Regions from separate parts of the Arthrobacter sp. Y3221114 genome, predicted to be linked through region 1. Evidence: predicted binding sites of a transcription regulator. Region 1 holds the regulator's gene; the other holds the start of a gene.

Region 1 (9,109 bases):
GTGAGCCGCACCGCGTCGGCGGGGCCGGAGATGGAAAGTTCGTTGCCGCGTACATGCAGGTCCACATCGCTGATCTCCGACTCGATGACCCGCAGCACCTCGTCGTGGGCACCGAGTGCCCTGACCATGTGTTCCGACGAATCGAAATGGACGGAACGGCTGCTTGATCCCAGCGGATCGACATCCAGGCGTGATTGGGACATAGTCCGGCCGATGTGGCCTTTCATCGCTCCTTCGGTGGGCGCTTGCTAGCGGTAAGCCGGAAAGGGTTCCGGTGCTGACGATACAAGTCCATGCTACGGCACGAGCCGCCGCGCAGTCCTCTGCGGGGGCGAAAAACGCCTTGGTATCGATCCGGCATCAATCGTGCATCAGTCCGGTTGAGCGCTGGTTAAAGCAGCCATCAGCCCCCCTACCGTGTGCCAAGCTAGTGGGGCAGGAAGGGCGGCAGCCGCCCGTTCCCGCCCCACCTCCACCCAGTCATTCCGCACGCCAGAAGGGATCGAAAGCATCACCAGCAACCAGCTCCGGCAGCCTGCAGGCTCGGTCCCAACACGCCGCTTCGGTGCGTGGTTGGCCCTGGTCACTGCCTCGTCGCTGGTGCTGCTCGGATGCTCGCCGCAGGCCGCCGGCGGTGGCGGCGGCGGACAGACCTCCATGCCCAATCCCACCGATCCCGCTTCGGCCAGCAGCCCCCTGGTCTCCAGCGTCCCGGTCGAGACCCTGCGCTCCTCGGAGCTCTCCCCCATCTATTGGCTGGGCACCAACGCCGAGAACGTGTTCCTGTACCGCGAGTACCGCCAGGCGGAAAACCTGGGTGACCCCATTACGACGGCGGTGGCCGCGCTGACGCGGCTGCAGCCCCTTGATCCGGACTACTTCAATCCGCTCAGCCCGGCAAGCAAGGTGGGCGCTTCCATCACCAACGGTTCGGTCATCACGCTGGACATCTCCTCGGACGCCTTTAGCCGCCGCGTGGACGCCGGCATCGCCGAACGTGCCGTGCAGCAACTGGTCTACACCGCCACGGCCGCGGCGGCGAACGCCGGGCTGAGCACGTCGGACAATCCCCTGGAAGTGGTCATCCTCGTGGACGGGCACCACGGGTATAAAGCCTTCGGCCATGTGCCGCTGGGCCAGCCCATGGCCCGGAACAGCAGCCTGGCGGCCCCGGTGTGGATCATCGATCCGACCGAAGGTGCCACCTCCGCCGGACGCGTGGAGGTGTTCGGCCGCGGTGTCGCGTTCGAATCGGAGCTGAGCTGGCAGATCTACCGCATTGCCGACTCCGCGGACACGTCCGAAGGCGAGCTGGTCAAGGACGGCACGGCCCGCGTTGATGCAGACGCCGGCCAGATCGGCGAGTTCAGGTTCAGCCAAAAGCTGGATCCGGGCACCTACCGGCTGTACGTGTTCCAAAAGGACCAGGGCGGACCGACCGAAGAACGGCAGAATGTGGACAGCAAGGTCTTCACCATCACCTAGGGCAGTTCTGCCCGCCCGGTCAGCGCCACCGGCCCAGTAACTCGCTGAGCAAGGTCAAGGCGGCGGGTCCGGCCGTGGAGGAACGCAGGACGTGCGGACCCAGCCGAACGGCCACCGCCCCGGCGTCGAGCATCGCGTCCACTTCGGCCCGGCTCATCCCGCCTTCCGGACCCACAATCATCAGCACGCGCGTAGCGCCGCCGGTACGCCCTTCGGGTGAGGCACCGCCGCCGTCGTTTCCGCCGCGCTCCCCGGGGGATGAGCCCGCACGCAACCCGGCGCCGTCCAGGGCGTCGGCCACGCTGCCCTCGGCGTCCTCATGCAGCAGCAGCGACAACCGGCTCTCCCGGATCAGGGCACAGAGGCCGGCCCGTTCCACCAGCGGCTCCACCTCCGGAACACGCGCACGCCGCGACTGCTTGGCGGCCGCCCGGACCGCCAGCTGCCATTTCGCCGCACCCTTGGCCGCCTTGTCCGCCTTCCAGCGCACGATGCTCCGTTCGGCCTGCCACGGCACCACGGCATCGACGCCCAGTTCGGTGGCTGCCTCGATGGCAAGTTCGTCGCGGTTTCCCTTGGCAAGGGCCTGCACCAGCACCAACTCCGGGTCGGGCCTGGGCTCGTGCAGGACGTGCAGCGCCCGGACGGTGAGCTGGCCGGAGGAGCCGGCGACGGCCTCGCCGACCAGCCGGCGGCCCCGACCGTCGGCCAGATCGACGGCTTCGCCGGGTTCAATCCGCTTGACCGTGACGGCATGGCGGGCCTCGTCGCCGCCCAGGGTGAAGCTGTCGCCCGGGGCGACGGCGTCGAGCTCGCCGGGAGCGGTGAAGAACAGGTGGCTGGTCACGCCTAAAGGTTACCGAGCCGATCCCGCAGGCGGGCGAAGACGCCCGTGCCGGAGGACGCCAGCTTGCCCTCGGTGTATTCCTCGCCGCGGGCCCGGGCCAGCCGGCGCAGCAGGTCCTCCTGCTCCGCATCCAGCTTGCTGGGGGTCTCCACATGCACGTGCACCTGCAGGTCGCCGCGACCGTAGCCGCGCAGGTGGGTCACGCCCAGGCCGCGCAGGGTGAGGGTCTCGCCCGCCTGCGTGCCGGGTTTGATGCTGATTTCCTGTTCACCGTCGAAGGTGTCCAGGGTGAGGTCGGTGCCCAGCGCGGCAGCGGTCATCGGCACCGAGAGAGTGACGTGCAGGTCGTCGCCCTCGCGGAGGAAATTCTTGTCCGGATTCACCCGGATTTCCACATACAGGTCACCCTGCGGTCCGCCCGCCGGTCCGGCTTCGCCCTGTCCGGCCAGCTGGATCCGCGTCCCGGTCCCGACACCCGCCGGGAGCTTGATGGTCAGCGAACGGCGGCTGCGGATGCGGCCCTCACCGTTGCACTCGTTGCAGGGGTCGGGAATGATCGTGCCGAAGCCCTGGCAGCTGCCGCACGCGGCGGTGGTCATGACCTGGCCGAGGATGGACCGCACCGCACGCTGGACCTGGCCGGAGCCGCCACAGATGTCGCAGGTGCGCGGGCTGGTACCGGGGCGGCAGCAGCTGCCGTCGCAGGTGGGGCAGACGACCGCGGTGTCCACCTCGATCTTCTTGTTGACCCCGAAGACCGCGTCCTTGAGGTCGATCCGCACGTTGATCAGGGCGTCCTGGCCCCGGCGGGTCCGGGAGGCCGGGCCGGCGCCGCCTGCTCCGGCGCCGCCGAAGAAGCTTTCGAAGATGTCCTGGAAGGCGAAGCCGCCGCCGAAACCGCCGCCGAAACCGTTGTCGTTGCCGTTCTCGTTGCCGGTGGTGTCGTAGATGCGCCGCTTCTGCGGGTCCGACAGCACCTCGTAGGCGTGGCTGACCTGCTTGAACTGTTCGGCCGCCTCCGGGCCGGGGTTCACGTCCGGGTGCAGTTTGCGGGCCAGCTTGCGGTAGGCCTTCTTGATTTCCTCGGTCGAGGCGTCCTGGCTGACACCGAGGGCGTCGTAGTGGTTACTCACCTTAGTAGTACTTCACTTCCTGGGGATCGGTTCACCGGCGACGACGGCCGGTGGGGACACTGCGCGGCGTGTGGCTAGCCGGCGAGGATCCGTGACAAATAACGTGCGACGGCGCGCACTGCGGCCATGGTGGTGGGATAGTCCATCCGGGTGGGGCCGAGGATGCCGACCTTGGCCGTCGCGCCCGGCCCGTACCCGGTGGCCACCACGGAGGTTTCGGCCAGCGAACCGTAGGGGTTTTCGCTGCCGATGCTCACCGACATGCCCCGGGCGTCCTGGTGCAGCTCGGAGAGCAACTGCAGCAGCACCACCTGTTCTTCGAGGGCCTCGAGGATGGGGCCGATGCTCAGCTGGAAGTCGACCGTGGAACGGGCCAGGTTGGCCGTGCCGGCCATCAGGATCCGCTCCTCGTTCGTGGCCGCGGCGAGCTGTGCAAGCTGCGACGCCAGGGCCTCGGCCGTGCCCGCGGGCGCGGCCTCCGCCGGCACCGGGAAGGTCTTCAGCAGGCCCGGCACTGCCGCCAGCGCTTTCCCGGACAGCGCGGACAGGAACGCGGCGCGCAGCGTGGCCAGCGCATCCTCGGTGACGTCCGCGGGAAGCGCCGCGACATGCTGTTCCACCTTGCCGTTGTCCGCGATCAGCACCACCAGGACCCTGCGCGGACCCAGCAAGATGAACTCGATGTGCCGCACCCTGGCGGCACCCAGTTGCGGATACTGGATCACGGCCACCTGGTTGGTCAGCTGGGACAGCAAACGCACGGTGCGTTCCATGACATCGTCGAGGTCGTCGGCGCCGTCCAGCAGTTTCTGGATGGCGCGGCGCTCGGGGGCAGAGAGCGGCTTGACGTCCGAAATCCGGTCCACGAACAGGCGGTAGCCCTTGTCCGTGGGAATCCGGCCGGCACTGGTGTGCGGGGCAACGATCAACCCGTCTTCTTCCAGCGCCGCCATGTCGTTGCGGATGGTGGCTGACGACACGCCCAGGCTGTGCCGGTCGACCAGTGCCTTGGAGCCCACCGGCTCGCGCGAGTGCACATAGTCTTCGACAATGGCGCGGAGCACTTCCAGCCTCCGGACCTCGCTCACTGCACTCCTCCTGTCTCCAACTCGTCTGCGGACAGACTGTTAGCACTCAACACGTCCAAGTGCTAAGTCTAATACGTCGCCGCCGTTGTTAGCATTGTCGGGCGGCCGTGCCGTGAGGACGACAACCAGCAGAGGACTTAAAGCTTATGAGCAGCTACGGCTGGGGCCCCCAGGATCTCACCGCCCCCAAGGCCCGGGCACTGCGCGAAATCGGCGCCGAACCGGGCCTGGTCCTGGAGGACGCACAGAGCGGCTGGGTCGGCGCCGTCGTTCGGGTGGAGAAGTCCGGCGGTGTGCATCTGGTTTCGCTGGAAGACCGGCGGGGCAAGGTCCGCTCGTTCCCGCTGGGCTTCGGCTTCCTGTTCGAGGGCGAGCCGGTGAAGGTGGTGCCGGCGGCGCCCGCCGCGAAGGCTCCCGTCCGGCAACGGACGGCATCCGGTTCGGTCAAGGTCGAGGGACAGCGGGCCAGGGTGGCGCGGGCCAGCCGGATCTGGGTCGAAGGCAAGCATGACGCCGAGCTCGTCGAAAAGGTCTGGGGAGACGACCTCCGGGTGGAGGGGATCGTGGTCGAACCCCTGCACGGCGTGGACGATTTGGCGGCGGCAGTGGCGGACTTCTCCCCCGGGCCGCAGCGCAGGCTCGGCATCCTGGTGGACCATCTGGTCCCCAATTCCAAGGAGTGGCGGATTGCCGAGGCCGCCATGGCCGTGCCCGCCGCCTCGGGCAACGTACTGATTGTGGGCCACCCCTATGTCGATGTTTGGCAGGCCATCAAACCCTCCGTCATCGGACGGACCCAGTGGCCGGTGGTGCCACGCGGCACCGATTGGAAGACCGGCATCCTCGCCGGTCTCGGCTGGCCGCACCGGACCCAGATCGACATCGCCGACGGCTGGAAGAGGCTGCTGGGCAGCGTCAACACCTACGCCGATCTGGAGCCCAGCCTCCTGGGCCGGGTGGAAGAAGTCATCGATTTCCTGACGGTTTGAGGCGGTTGAGGCCGGCGCCGGCGCCCGCGGAATGCACCGGATGGCGGGGTGGAACGGCTAGGCTAGGAACAGAAGTGAGCCATCAGCAGATTTTTCCGAAGGTAGGTCCAGTGTCCGATAACTCTGCTCGTAAGCAGCAGCCGGAGCGCAAGTCCGCTCCGCGCCAGCAGTACCAGAGCGCGTCGGCGTCCGCCTTGCCCCTGACCCCTTCGGAGGACCGGCAATGGGCCACCATGGCGCATTTCGGCGGCATCCTGGGCTGCTTCCCGTCGCTGGCGATCTACCTGATCTTCAAGGACCGGGGACCGTTTACCGCCCAGGAGTCCAAAGAGGCCCTGAACTTCACCGTGCCGCCCACCGTGGTGGCCATCATTGCGAACCTGCTGATCGTCATTCCGGCGGTCAGCGGACTCTTCGCCGTCATCGCGGCCGCCATCTGGGTCTTCCTGACGGTCAATTCCGTCATTGCCGGCGTCAAGTGCAACCGCGGCGTTCCGTACCGGTACGCCTACAACCTGCGCCTGTTCGGGTAGCGGCACCGCCCTCCTACCCTGCCTGCCGCGACAACCGCTGGCGCGCGGTGTTCATCCCCGCCGCGATCGGCACGTGGCCGGTCGCGGCTGCCAAACCGAAGCGCGGCATGTCGCTGTAGACGCTCTCGCGGCCTCCCGGCACCGTCTCGTAGGTTTCGTGCCACACGCCGACGTCCCCGCTGCCGGCCGATTCCCGCATGAAACGGCGCCAGGGTTCCAGGTGCGGCGCCGCGCGGTCGGACGCAAACCGCTGCAAATGTTCCGGGCTCTTCCAGTAGCTGACCAGGATCGTGGTGCGCCCGAGCCACTGGTGGTAGCCGAGCAGCCCGGCTTCCGGCGCCGCTGCCAGGTGCGCCAGCATCGCCGGCATCGCTGACGCGGTGCGTGCCACCTTGCCGACCTTCCACCATCGGTTGGCGCGCATCCCGATGAGGAAGACGGTGACCCGTTCGCTGCCCGGATCGGCCGTGAACCGTCCTGTGTGTACGTGTTCGAACATGAGCCGATTCCTTTCATAACGTTGTTACAGAACATTGTTATGGAATACTTGGGGCATGGCAAGACCCATAGTCCACGATGATTCGCTGCGCCGCAGGCTCCTCGACACCGCCGCCACCCTGATAGCCCGCGACGGCGCAGCCGCCGTGTCGCTCCGGGCGATCGCGGCGGCGGCCGGGACGTCGACGACGGCGGTGTACTCGCTCTTCGGCGGGAAGGCGGAATTGCTGACCGCCATTCTCGACGACGGCTTTGCCTCCTTTGCGGCCGCCCAGCAGCGGGCCGCTCCCGGTGGGCTGGAACCGCTGGGCAGGGCCTACCGGGCGTGGGCCCTGGAGCATCCCGTCCTGTACGGCCTCATGTTCGGCGGTTCATTGGCCAGCCAGGTGCCGTGCCGGCCAACGCCCGGCGCCGCGGAACCGGCGATCGCGCCGCTGTTTGCCGCCGTCGCCGCCGCCCTTCCCGGGGCATCGGACGACGACGTCGCGTCCATGGTCGGCGTTGTGTGGGGCCAGGTCCACGGGCTCGTCTCGCTGGAACTGGCGGGCGCGCCGGCGGCGGGGTGGAGCTGGGACTCAGCCTACGAGGCGGCGCTCCACCGGGTGGGCCGGTCGCTGGAGGCCGGCGCGGTCAGTCCTCGAGCAACCGCCGCACCACGGCGTCGGCCAGCAGTCGGCCCTTGAGGGTGAGCCGGATGGTGCCGGCGAACGCCGCGGCGGGGTCCACCAGGGCATCGGCGATCAGTCCGGCCACGGCCTTCCGCCCGTTTGGCCCCAGATCCCGGGTGTGCAGCCCGTCGATGATGCGGGTCTGCAGCATTACGTGTTCCAGCTGACGGGTGCCGGTGTCCAGCGTCTCGCGGCCGGCTGCCGGCGAGACCCCCGTTGCCAAACGCTGGGCGTACGCCGCGGGGTGCTTCACGTTCCACCACCGGACGCCACCCATGTGCGAATGGGCGCCGGGACCGGCTCCCCACCAGTCGTCCCCGCGCCAGTAGGCCAGGTTGTGCCGGCAGCGGTCCCCGGGAGTGCGGGCCCAATTGCTGACCTCGTACCATTCGAAACCTGCGGCGCCGAGGCGCGCGTCGGCGATCTCATACTTCGCGGCGTGGTCATCGTCGTCGATGCCGGGCACTTCGCCGCGGCGGATCTGGGCGGCGAGTTTGGTGCCTTCCTCGACGATCAGGGCGTACGCGGAGATATGGTCCGGCGTGCAGCTGATCGCGGAGGCGAGGCTGGCTTCCCAGTCCGCGATGGATTCGCCCGGCGTGCCGTAGATCAGGTCAAGGCTGACGTTCAGCCCGGCGTCGCGTGCCCACTGCACGGCCTGCGCCACGCGTTCCGGGTCGTGCGTACGGTCGAGCACCTGCAGCACGTGCGGCACGGCCGACTGCATGCCGAAGGACACCCGGGTGAAACCGGCGTCGGCCAGGATCTGCAGCGACTGCGGCGTGACCGAGTCCGGGTTGGCTTCGGTGGTGACTTCGGCGCCCGGCTCCAAACCCCACAGGCCCGCCGCCTGGCGCAGCATCGACGCCAGGTCCGCCGCCGGCAGCAGGGTGGGCGTGCCGCCCCCAAAGAAGACAGTGGACAGCGGCCGGTCCGGCACACCGGAACCGCGCAGTACCCGCGCGGCCAGATCCAGCTCCGTGTTCAGCGTGCCCGAGTACTCATCCTGCGACGCCCCCGAACCCAGCTCCTTGGCGGTATAGGTGTTGAAGTCGCAGTAGCCGCAGCGCACCCGGCAGAACGGAATGTGCACATACAGGCAGAACGCGCGGTCTTCCGCACCTTCCGCCGCCTGGGCGGGCAGCAGACCGTCGGCCGGCGCCGGGTCCCCAAGGGGCAGGACGCTAGGCACTGAGGCGGGCCTCCGCCGTCGTTGTTATCACACGCACTGCCGAACTACTTCTTTGCCTTGTCCTTGGAGTCATCCGACGACAGCGCGGCGATGAAGGCCTCCTGCGGGACCTCCACGCGGCCGACCATCTTCATCCTCTTCTTGCCTTCCTTCTGCTTCTCCAGCAGCTTGCGCTTGCGGGAGATGTCGCCGCCGTAGCACTTGGCGAGCACGTCCTTGCGGATGGCGCGGATGTTTTCACGCGCGATGATGCGGGATCCGATGGCGGCCTGGATGGGAACTTCGAACTGCTGGCGCGGGATGAGTTCGCGCAGCTTGGAGGTCATCATCACGCCGTAGCTGTAGGCCTTCTCGCGGTGCGTGATGGCGCTGAACGCGTCGACCTGTTCGCCCTGCAGCAGGATGTCCACCTTGACCAGGTCGGCCACCTGCTCGCCGTCGGCCTTCCAGTCCAGCGAGGCATAGCCGCGGGTGCGCGACTTGAGGTTGTCGAAGAAATCGAAGACGATCTCGGCCAGCGGCAGCCGGTAGCGCAGCTCCACGCGGTCTTCGGAGAGGTAGTCCATCCCCTTCATCTCCCCGCGGCGGGACTGGCAGAGCTCCATGATGGTGCCCACGAACTCGTTGGGCGCGAGGATGGTGGCGGAAACCATCGGCTCGCGGACCTCGGAGACCT
Region 2 (9,109 bases), on a different contig from region 1:
GAGGTTCCCGGTCCGCCGGGAAAGCCCGGGCCGGCCGGTGCGCCGGTGCCGTTCTGGAAGGCGAGGGCCACCGCGCGGGCGCGTTCGTCGGCGGCTTCATTCAGCTTGTGTCCGGCGTGGCCCTTCACCCACTCAAACTCGTAGCTGCGCCCCTTGATCGCGGCGTCGATGTCCTTGAGCAAGTCGACGTTCAGCACCGGCTTGCCGTCGGCCTTTTTCCAGCCGCGCCGCTTCCAGCCCGGCATCCACTTGGTCACGCAGTTGATCACGTACTGGCTGTCGCACAACACGCGCAGGTGTTCCTGCGGCAGGTGCGCCGTGGCCCGGAACAGGTCCAGCACGGCCATCAGCTCGCCCTGGTTGTTGGTGCCGTGCGGCCAGCCGCCGGCAGCCCACGCGGTGTCGTCGATGTACCAGGCCCAGCCGGCCGGACCGGGATTGCCGAGCGCGGAGCCATCGGCGGCAGCAGTGATAGTCATGAGCTCCATCTTTTCAGATCCTGCCACCGTTCCTGGCCCTGGGCGGGGCACATGGCAAACATTCCTGGCCCTAGGCTGGGCACGTGGCAATACTCATCGATCCTCCGCTCTGGCCGGCGCACGGCACCCACTTTTCCCACCTGGTCTCTGACACCTCGCTGGCCGAACTGCACCGCTTCGCGGCGGCCGCCGGTATCCGCGAGCGGGCCTTCGACCGGGATCACTACGACGTGCCGGCCAGCCGCTACGGCGAGCTGGTCCAGCTGGGTGCCGTCGAGGTCAGCGCCGGCGACCTGACCCGCCGGCTGCAGGCGAGCGGGCTGCGCGTCCCGGCCCGTCAACGCCCGGAAAAACTGCGCCGGGTACTGCTGCGCCGGTGGAACGAGCTGCTGCCCGGGCAGCAGGACCTCGGCCGCGACCTGCTGGACCGCTGGGCAGAACCCCACCGCCACTACCATGGCCCCGGCCACCTGCTGGCCGTCCTGGAGGCGCTGGAGCAGCTCGCATCCGCCGCCGCGTCCGGTCCCCGGCCGCGGGCGGTGTGGTTGGCGGCCTGGTTCCACGACGCCGTCTACAACGGCCGGCCCGGCGTGGATGAACAGGAATCGGCAGACCTGGCGGGTGCCTGCCTGTCGGCGGCCGGCTGCAGCGGTGACGAGACGGCCGAAGTGGTCCGGCTGGTCCTGCTCACAGCCAGTCACTCGCCCGGCCCGCAGGATGGGCCTGGCGCCCTGCTGTGCGACGCCGATCTGTCCGTCCTCGGCGCGCCACCGGCGGAGTACCGCAGCTATGTCCGGGACGTCCGCAAAGACTATGCGCACGTGCCCGACGCCGACTTCGCCGCCGGGCGCACCGCCGTGGTCCGCCGTCTGCTGGCGCTGGATCCGCTGTACCGGACACCCGCGGCCCGGGAGAAGTGGCTGGAGCGTGCAAGGCAGAACCTCTCCGCGGAGCTGGAAGCCTGGCGGCACGAGGGGCCGGCCTGGCTTCGCCCGGAGAGGGGTTAAGGCCGAGGGGTTAAGGCCGAGGGGTTAAGGCCGAGGGGTTAAGGCCGCGAGGCGCGGCTCCCGTGACGGGAACCGCGCCTCGCTGAACCGTGGCCTCTTGTGAGGCCGAGGTGGTGGCGGGGAAGCTTAGAAGCCGCCCATGCCGCCCATCTCGTCGCCGCCCGGCATGGCCGGAGCGGCCTTCTCCGGCTTGTCGGCGACAACGGCTTCGGTGGTCAGGAACAGGCCGGCGATGGACGCCGCGTTCTGCAGGGCAGAGCGGGTGACCTTGACCGGATCGTTCACGCCCGCAGCCAGCAGGTCCTCGTAGACACCGGTGGCAGCGTTCAGGCCGTGGCCGTCGGCCAGCCCGCGCACCTTGTCGGCCACGACGCCCGGCTCCAGGCCGGCGTTGAGGGCGATCTGCTTCAGCGGAGCGTCGATGGCAACCTTGACGATGTTGGCGCCGGTTGCTTCGTCGCCTTCGAGGGTGAGGTTGGCGAACGCCTTGGCGCCGGCCTGGATCAGGGCCACGCCGCCACCGGCGACGATGCCTTCCTCAACGGCAGCCTTCGCGTTGCGGACGGCGTCCTCGATGCGGTGCTTGCGTTCCTTGAGCTCGACCTCGGTTGCGGCACCGGCCTTGATGACTGCAACGCCGCCGGCCAGCTTGGCCAGGCGCTCCTGCAGCTTCTCGCGGTCGTAGTCCGAATCGGAGTTCTCGATCTCGGCGCGGATCTGGTTGACGCGGCCGGCGATGGCGTCGGCTTCGCCGGCACCTTCGACGATGGTGGTCTCGTCCTTGGTGACAACCACCTTGCGGGCCTGGCCCAGCAGGTCCAGGGTGGCGTTCTCCAGCTTGAGGCCGACCTCTTCGGCGATGACCTGGCCGCCGGTCAGGATGGCGATGTCGGCCAGCATGGCCTTGCGGCGGTCGCCGAAGCCCGGAGCCTTAACGGCAACGGACTTGAAGGTGCCGCGCATCTTGTTCACGATCAGGGTGGCCAGGGCCTCGGCCTCGACGTCCTCGGCGATGATCAGCAGCGGCTTGCCGGACTGCATGACCTTCTCCAGGATGCCAACCAGGTCCTTCACGTTGGAGATCTTGGAGTTGACGATCAGGATGTACGGATCCTCGAGGACCGTCTCCTGGCGCTCGGCGTCGGTGACGAAGTACGCGGACAGGTAGCCCTTGTCGAAGCGCATGCCTTCGGTGAGCTCCAGCTCCAGGCCGAAGGTGTTGGACTCCTCGACCGTGACGACGCCTTCCTTGCCCACCTTGTCCAGGGCCTCGGCGATCAGCTCGCCGATCTGCGGATCTCCGGCGGAGATGGACGCGGTGGCGGCGATCTGTTCCTTGGTCTCGATTTCCTTGGCGGAAGCGATGAGCTCGGCGGTGACGGCGTCAACGGCCTTCTCGATGCCGCGCTTCAGGCTCAGCGGGTCGGCGCCGGCAGCAACGTTGCGCAGGCCTTCCTTGACCAGGGCCTGGGCCAGGACGGTCGCGGTGGTGGTACCGTCACCGGCGACGTCGTCGGTCTTCTTGGCGACTTCCTTGACCAGCTCGGCGCCGATCTTCTCGTACGGGTCGTCCAGCTCGATCTCCTTGGCGATGGACACACCATCGTTGGTGATCGTGGGGGCGCCCCACTTCTTCTCGAGCACGACGTTGCGGCCACGCGGGCCGAGGGTCACCTTCACGGCGTCAGCGAGGATGTTCAGTCCGCGCTCGAGGCCGCGGCGGGCCTCTTCGTCAAATGCAATGATCTTTGCCATAGCGGCTTACGTCCCTTCTGGACAATAGACACTGGACGCAGCTTTTCACGGCTGCTGGCCACCTGCGGTGCCCGCGACGGACGGCTCACGACGACGGCGGTTTCTGTACGCCGCGCCGCTCACCTCACCGAGGTGGCGGGTTTCACTCCCTACGGGCTTTCTTAGCAGTCAGCCCGCGAGAGTGCTAACTCAATAATTAGCACTCGCAGGTGTCGAGTGCAAGCTGTTGGGGGCTGCCGGCCGGACCGCTTCGCGGATCGCGATTCCCCTGAGCGCCCCCGGTCCAACAATCAGGGTGGACCCCCATGGAAACGGCCGGTACCTCCCGCGTAGATTGGCGGGTAAGACAGCGCAAGCAAACTATCGGCCCCGCACCGGGCAAAGGTCGGAGAACCATGTCTGAATCACCGGACGAAAAGAACACCAGCAACCCCACCGAACCCCTGGCACCGGGCCCCAACCCGACGAGGCCGCTCGGCGGTCAGCGGCCGTACGGCGCCTCCGGCCAGCAGCCTTCCGGGCAGCCCGGTTACGGGGTTCCGGGGCAGCAGCAGCCCGCTCCCGGCCAGCAACCCTTCGGCCGGCAACCCTACGGCACCCCGGGACAGCAGTACCCGCAGCCCGGCCAACCCGGCCAGCCGGGGCAGCCCTACGGCCAGCAGCAGTATTACGGGGCTCCCCAGGGCTACTACTACCCCGAGCAGAAGTCGCGGCTGATCGGCGGCCTGCTGGGCATCCTGCTGGGCGGCCTGGGCGTGCACCGGTTCTATCTGGGCCACGTCGCCATCGGCGTGGTGCAGATTGTGGTCACCTTCCTGACGTTTGGCTTCGGCGCCGTCTGGGGCTTCGTCGAGGGCATCATGATCCTGGTCGGGGCGGAGCCGTTCAAGCGCGATGCCCGCGGAGTCCCGCTGAAGGAGTAGGCCCCATCGGCGCCACGAACCGGCGGCGGAGGCACCCCAGCCTCCGCCGCCGTCGTCGTTGTGGGTCTGCTACGGCGCGACCCGGACCTCTTCTGCCTGCGGACCCTTCTGGCCCTGGCCGATCTGGAACTCTACGCGCTGCCCCTCATCCAGGGAACGGTAACCATCCATTTGAATAGCGGACCAGTGGACAAAAACATCGGAATTTTCTTCGTCCACGGTGATAAAGCCGTAGCCCTTTTCCGCGTTGAACCATTTGACGGTTCCCAGCGCCATAGCGTTCTCCATACTCAGTAGTTCCAGCCTGCCGCCTACGGTTCGGCGGCAGAGTGGTTTCACCCTAAACCAAGCAGGGGCGGAAAAGTGAGCTGTGGCACACTTAAGTTATTGAGGCGTAACCGAATCCGCACGGGCGGGCGCTTCCCATGGGTATTGCGGTTCCAGCGCCAAGGCCTCTTGGCGGCCCGCGCCCCAGCGCCTGCGTTTATAGGTGGCGGGGTCCGAACGCCTGTGTTTATTGGTAGCCGGGACGTTTATTGGTAGCCGGGACCGAGCGCCACGGTGACGTACGGCGAGACGTTGCCGTTTGCCTGCAAAGCACCGATGCCCAGCAATTCACCGAGCGCCCGCGCATTGGCTTCCTGGCCCGGGCTGTAGAAGATCACCGAACCGGCCAGCGGTGCGCCGCCCCAGTTGTCCACGACCGCGATCGACCAACCGTCCGCCTGCACCCTCTGCGATACCGTTCCGGCCAGTCCGGTCACACCGGTGCCGTTGAGGATCATCACCGGGTCCTGCTTGTTGACGGCGGCGGCCTCTTCCGTGGGTTCCTCGGTTGCTTCCTCGGTGGGCTCATCCGTGGGCTCGCTGGTCGCCTCTTCGGTGGCCGTCGGGGTGGCTGTTTCCGTTGGGTCCGGGGTTTTGGTTTGCTGTGCCGTTGCCGACGGTGAAGCAGAGGCAGTTGCGGTGCTGGTCTGCGCGGCGACCGGGGTCGGAGATCCCCCGCCCCCCAGCAGCGGGAGCACGAAGAACGACAAGGCCCCCACCGCCAGTGCAAGTACCGCGGCCAGGACGATCAGGCCCAGGCCGTTGGACTTCGGCGTCGCCATGCGGGCGCGGTGCACACCGTGGCGGTCTGAAGTTTCAGGGACCAGGTCGAACTCATCCCGGGGGTACTTGGTCATCGCTTACAGTGCATCCTTGGTGGTGGAGAAACGGAACCGGCCTACCAGGCCGTCCCGGATCTAGGCGTCGGTGCCCAGCCTGCGAGCAGTGCGCGCGCGCTGGCGGGACGTACGTAGTCTACGCAATCTCTTCACCAGCATCGGATCGTGTGCCAGCGCATCCTCGGTGTCGATCAGCGCATTCAGGATCTGGTAGTAGTGCGTGGCGGACATGTCGAACAGTTCGCGGATGGCCTGTTCCTTGGCTCCGGCATACTTCCACCACTGCCGCTCCAGGGCCAGCATCCGCTGGTCGCGTTCGCTCAGGGGGCTGGCGTCGTCAACCTCGGCCTCGAGGGAAAAGGCACTGGCCTCGGCCGAACCTGCCACAACACACCTGCTCTTCCTAGTACTTGCTGACAGCAATCAATATCGCCTCCATGATAAGTGCGAATCACAGGCGTGTCATTCACCCGGCCGTCCGGGTCCGGATTGTTTGCTGGCCGGCAGTGCCCGCCTGCATGATTTCCCGCTGGCGGCAGTGCCCGATGGTCCGTCGGCGTCAGTGCCCGCGGTGACTGACTAGCGCTGCCGGCAGTGCCCGCCGTGGCCTGGTTGCCCGCTGGCGGCAGTGCCCGCGGTGCCCGATTGCCTGCCGGCGGGTGGTTTCCGCAAAGATAGAACCGTGAACTACGACGACGGTGCCCTCTTCCCGCTGCCTGCCCAGCCGCCCGCCGCGGACTTTGGCGCACCGTATCCGTTCGCCTCCCCCCGCGAACTCTCCGCGGTAATCCATCCCGAGTGGGCCGAGGTGCTCGCACCGGCCGAACCGCTGCTCTGGGATTTGGCCTCCTATCTGGACGGCGAGCGCGCCGCCGGAAAGACTCTGCTGCCTGCCCCGGCCAACGTGTTGCGGGCGTTCCAGCGGCCGCTGTCCAAGGTCAAGGTGCTGATCGTCGGCCAGGACCCCTATCCCACCCCGGGACACTCGATCGGACTGGCCTTCGCCGTCGAACGGCACGTGAGGCCGCTGCCGCGCAGCCTGGCCAATATCTACCGCGAGCTGCAGATGGATTTGGGTATCCGGCCGCCGCAACACGGAGACCTGAGCGCCTGGAGCGACCAGGGCGTGTTGTTGCTCAACCGCGCGCTGACTGTGGAGGCCGGCAAGGCCGGCTCCCACCGCAACAAGGGGTGGGAGCAAATCACCGAACTCGCGGTCCGGGCGCTGGCCCAGCGCGGCGGACCGCTGGTGGCCCTGCTCTGGGGCCGCGAAGCCCAGCAACTGGCTCCGGTTTTGGAGCAGGTGCCGCGGATCGAGACCGTGCACCCCAGCCCCCTGTCGGCCTCCCGCGGGTTTTTCGGGTCGCGGCCGTTCAGCCGGGTTAACGAACTGCTGGCCGCCCAGGGCGCAGACCCCGTGCACTGGGAACTGCGCTAGCCGCTGCTGGGCAACGTGGGCTTCCGACTGGCCGGCGCCGGGACGTTTTGTCCATGTTTTGCGCGCGGGTCCGGCGTCGCCGCAGGTCAAGGGCTCAACGGTTTCCAAGACATGGACAGTTACGGCCAAACGTGGACAGCTGGAACCGTGCGCGGACCGCTGAGGCCAAGCGGTTCGCGGTGAGGCGCCGCGCGTCCTGGGCGGCGCGCGTTCCTGAGCGGCGCTTGTGACCTTCCCCATCCGCAAATTGGGATTACCGTACCGGTGGATTAGGTTCTCCTAAGTAGCAGTTTCCCTTCGTCAGGAGTAATGCAGGATGCAGACACAACCGGCAGCAGCCCCCGCCCGTGCGGAACGGAGCGCTCGGCCGCCGAGGGTGCAGACCAACCTCCAGGTGACGCGCACCGAGTGGATTTCCAAGCACATGGTCCGGGTCTACGCCGGCGGCGACGGGTTCGATTCGTTCGCCGAAAGGTTTGCGGCCAAGGACGCCACGGACCAGTACATCAAGGTCATCTTTTTGGACCCGTCGTTGGACGTGGAACTCCCGGTCAACGTCGCGGAGCTGAAGGAAACGCTTCCGGCCGACAAGCTGCCCGTCACCCGCACCTACACCGTGCGCCGGGTGGACCGCGGCACGCGCGAAGTCGTCGTCGACTTTGTGGTCCACGGCGACGAAGGCCTCGCCGGACCCTGGGCCGCGCGGGCCCAGCCCGGCGACTGGATGATGTTCAACGGGCCCGGTGGCGCGTACCGGCCCGATCCCGACGCCGACTGGTACCTTTTGGCCGGCGACGATGCGGCGCTGCCGGCAGTCGCTGCCGCCATGGAGGCCCTGGCCCCGGACGCCCGCGGCCACGCCTTCCTGGAAGTGGATTCCGAGGCGGACGTGCAGGAACTGGACGCCCCTGCGAACCTGGAGATCCATTGGCTGTTCCGGCGCGGCCAAACGCCCGGGACCGCAACCCTGCTGCGCGACGCCATAGCCGGCCTGGACTGGCCCGACGGCCGGGTGGATGCGTTCGTCCACGGCGAGCGCGGCGAGGTGAAGTCCCTGCGCGATGTCCTGTTCAAGGACCACGGGTTGTCCAGGGATCAGGTTTCCATATCGGGCTATTGGGCCTACGGCCGGGCCGAAGACGCCTTCCAGGCGGAGAAGCGCACGGAGGCTGGCCAGATCTTCCCGGAGAACTACCAGGCCTGATCCGACCAGGCGCCAGGCTATCGCCAGGCCCCTCCGGCAAAGCGATCGCCCGGCCCCTCCGGCCAGGCGTTCGCCAGGCCCCTCCTGCAGCCGCGGTTCCGGCGTCCTTAGCGGCGCCGGGCCCGCCGGTTTTCGTTCGAGCCCAGCCCCTTGGTGAACGGCCGGGCCAGGTTGTCGCCGAGCACAGTACCGCCGGCGATCGCCAGAATCACCGTCAGCGCACTGAACAGCCCCAGGATGCCGTTGAACGGGGCCTCGGTATTGACGGTCAGCTCGAAGATGGACCGGAACACGGACAGGCCGGGCAGCAGGAACAGCACCGCCGGGACCGCCACCACCAGCTGCGGCGAGCCCATCCGCAGACCCACAATGCGCCCAAGGAACCCGATCACCACGGCTCCGACGGCCGGGCCGATCCGGTCCCCGATTCCCGCCCACACCACGAAGTCGTAGATCAACAGCCCCACCAGCCCGACGGCGGCCGTGGGCAGCAGCATGTTCAGTTTGGTCTGCTCGGTCATGCAGAGAGCAATGGTTGCCACGACGAGCAGCAGCGCCCGGACCACGTAGGGGTACTGGCCTTGGCCCTCCACGAAGACTTCGGGCAGGCTGACGCCGAGCATCGAGCCGCCCACCAGCCCCACGGCGACGCCGGCGGCAATCGCGGCGAAGGTAAAGAAGGCCGAGAGATAACGCCCCGACGCGGTGACCGGGAAGCCATTGATGGCGTCCTGGGTGGCGGAGACCAACCGGCCGGTCGGCAGGAGGAACAGGATGCCGCCGGCGATCACCAGCGACGGGCTCATCGGCACGTGCAGCGCCCAGAACAGCAGCGCCATCACGGTGGCTAGGCAGGCGCCGATGCCGGTGATGAAGAAGTCCGGCATCCGCCATTTGCTCAACTTCCGCCCCACCAAACCCATCAGCACGGTGGAGACGCCGCCCACGAGGGCCGCGAAGATGCTGCCGCCGAGGAAGGCAATAATGAAGCCGGAGAACACGCCGCCGGCCGCGATGGCCATCCACCGGGCGAAGGGCTTGGGACGCGAGGTAATCTCCTGCAGCCGTTCCTTGGCTTCGCTGCGGCCCACCCCGCCGTTGACGATGTCGGTGACCAGTTCGTGCACCAGGGACAGG

The links. Region 1 encodes HrcA, which represses chaperone genes, less so after heat shock. Its sites were predicted from a motif close to TTNGCACTCGNNNNNNNCGAGTGCNAA; they were not measured.
Region 2: a site for HrcA is predicted at 3,403-3,429, ahead of groL (chaperonin GroEL). Genes of this name have one in related genera too.

The regions. Positions count from the first base shown of each region.
Region 1 covers NZ_JBNHHW010000001.1:441,470-450,578, forward strand. Annotated here, with positions in the region: gene AC5RV3_RS02075 (PhoH family protein) at 1-203, opposite strand, end outside; gene AC5RV3_RS02080 (GerMN domain-containing protein) at 574-1,485, shown strand; gene AC5RV3_RS02085 (16S rRNA (uracil(1498)-N(3))-methyltransferase) at 1,505-2,332, opposite strand; gene dnaJ (molecular chaperone DnaJ) at 2,335-3,465, opposite strand; gene hrcA (heat-inducible transcriptional repressor HrcA) at 3,540-4,553, opposite strand; gene AC5RV3_RS02100 (DUF3097 family protein) at 4,700-5,542, shown strand; gene AC5RV3_RS02105 (DUF4870 domain-containing protein) at 5,653-6,075, shown strand; gene AC5RV3_RS02110 (DUF4188 domain-containing protein) at 6,089-6,574, opposite strand; gene AC5RV3_RS02115 (TetR-like C-terminal domain-containing protein) at 6,630-7,256, shown strand; gene hemW (radical SAM family heme chaperone HemW) at 7,204-8,433, opposite strand; gene lepA (translation elongation factor 4) at 8,478-9,109, opposite strand, start outside.
Region 2 covers NZ_JBNHHW010000010.1:28,723-37,831, reverse strand. Annotated here, with positions in the region: gene AC5RV3_RS17570 (RNase H family protein) at 1-479, opposite strand, end outside; gene AC5RV3_RS17565 (DUF4031 domain-containing protein) at 563-1,486, shown strand; gene groL (chaperonin GroEL) at 1,613-3,241, opposite strand; gene AC5RV3_RS17555 (TM2 domain-containing protein) at 3,637-4,164, shown strand; gene AC5RV3_RS17550 (cold-shock protein) at 4,234-4,440, opposite strand; gene AC5RV3_RS17545 (LytR C-terminal domain-containing protein) at 4,698-5,348, opposite strand; gene AC5RV3_RS17540 (DUF3263 domain-containing protein) at 5,409-5,717, opposite strand; gene AC5RV3_RS17535 (uracil-DNA glycosylase) at 6,013-6,768, shown strand; gene AC5RV3_RS17530 (siderophore-interacting protein) at 7,085-7,972, shown strand; gene AC5RV3_RS17525 (threonine/serine exporter family protein) at 8,080-9,109, opposite strand, start outside.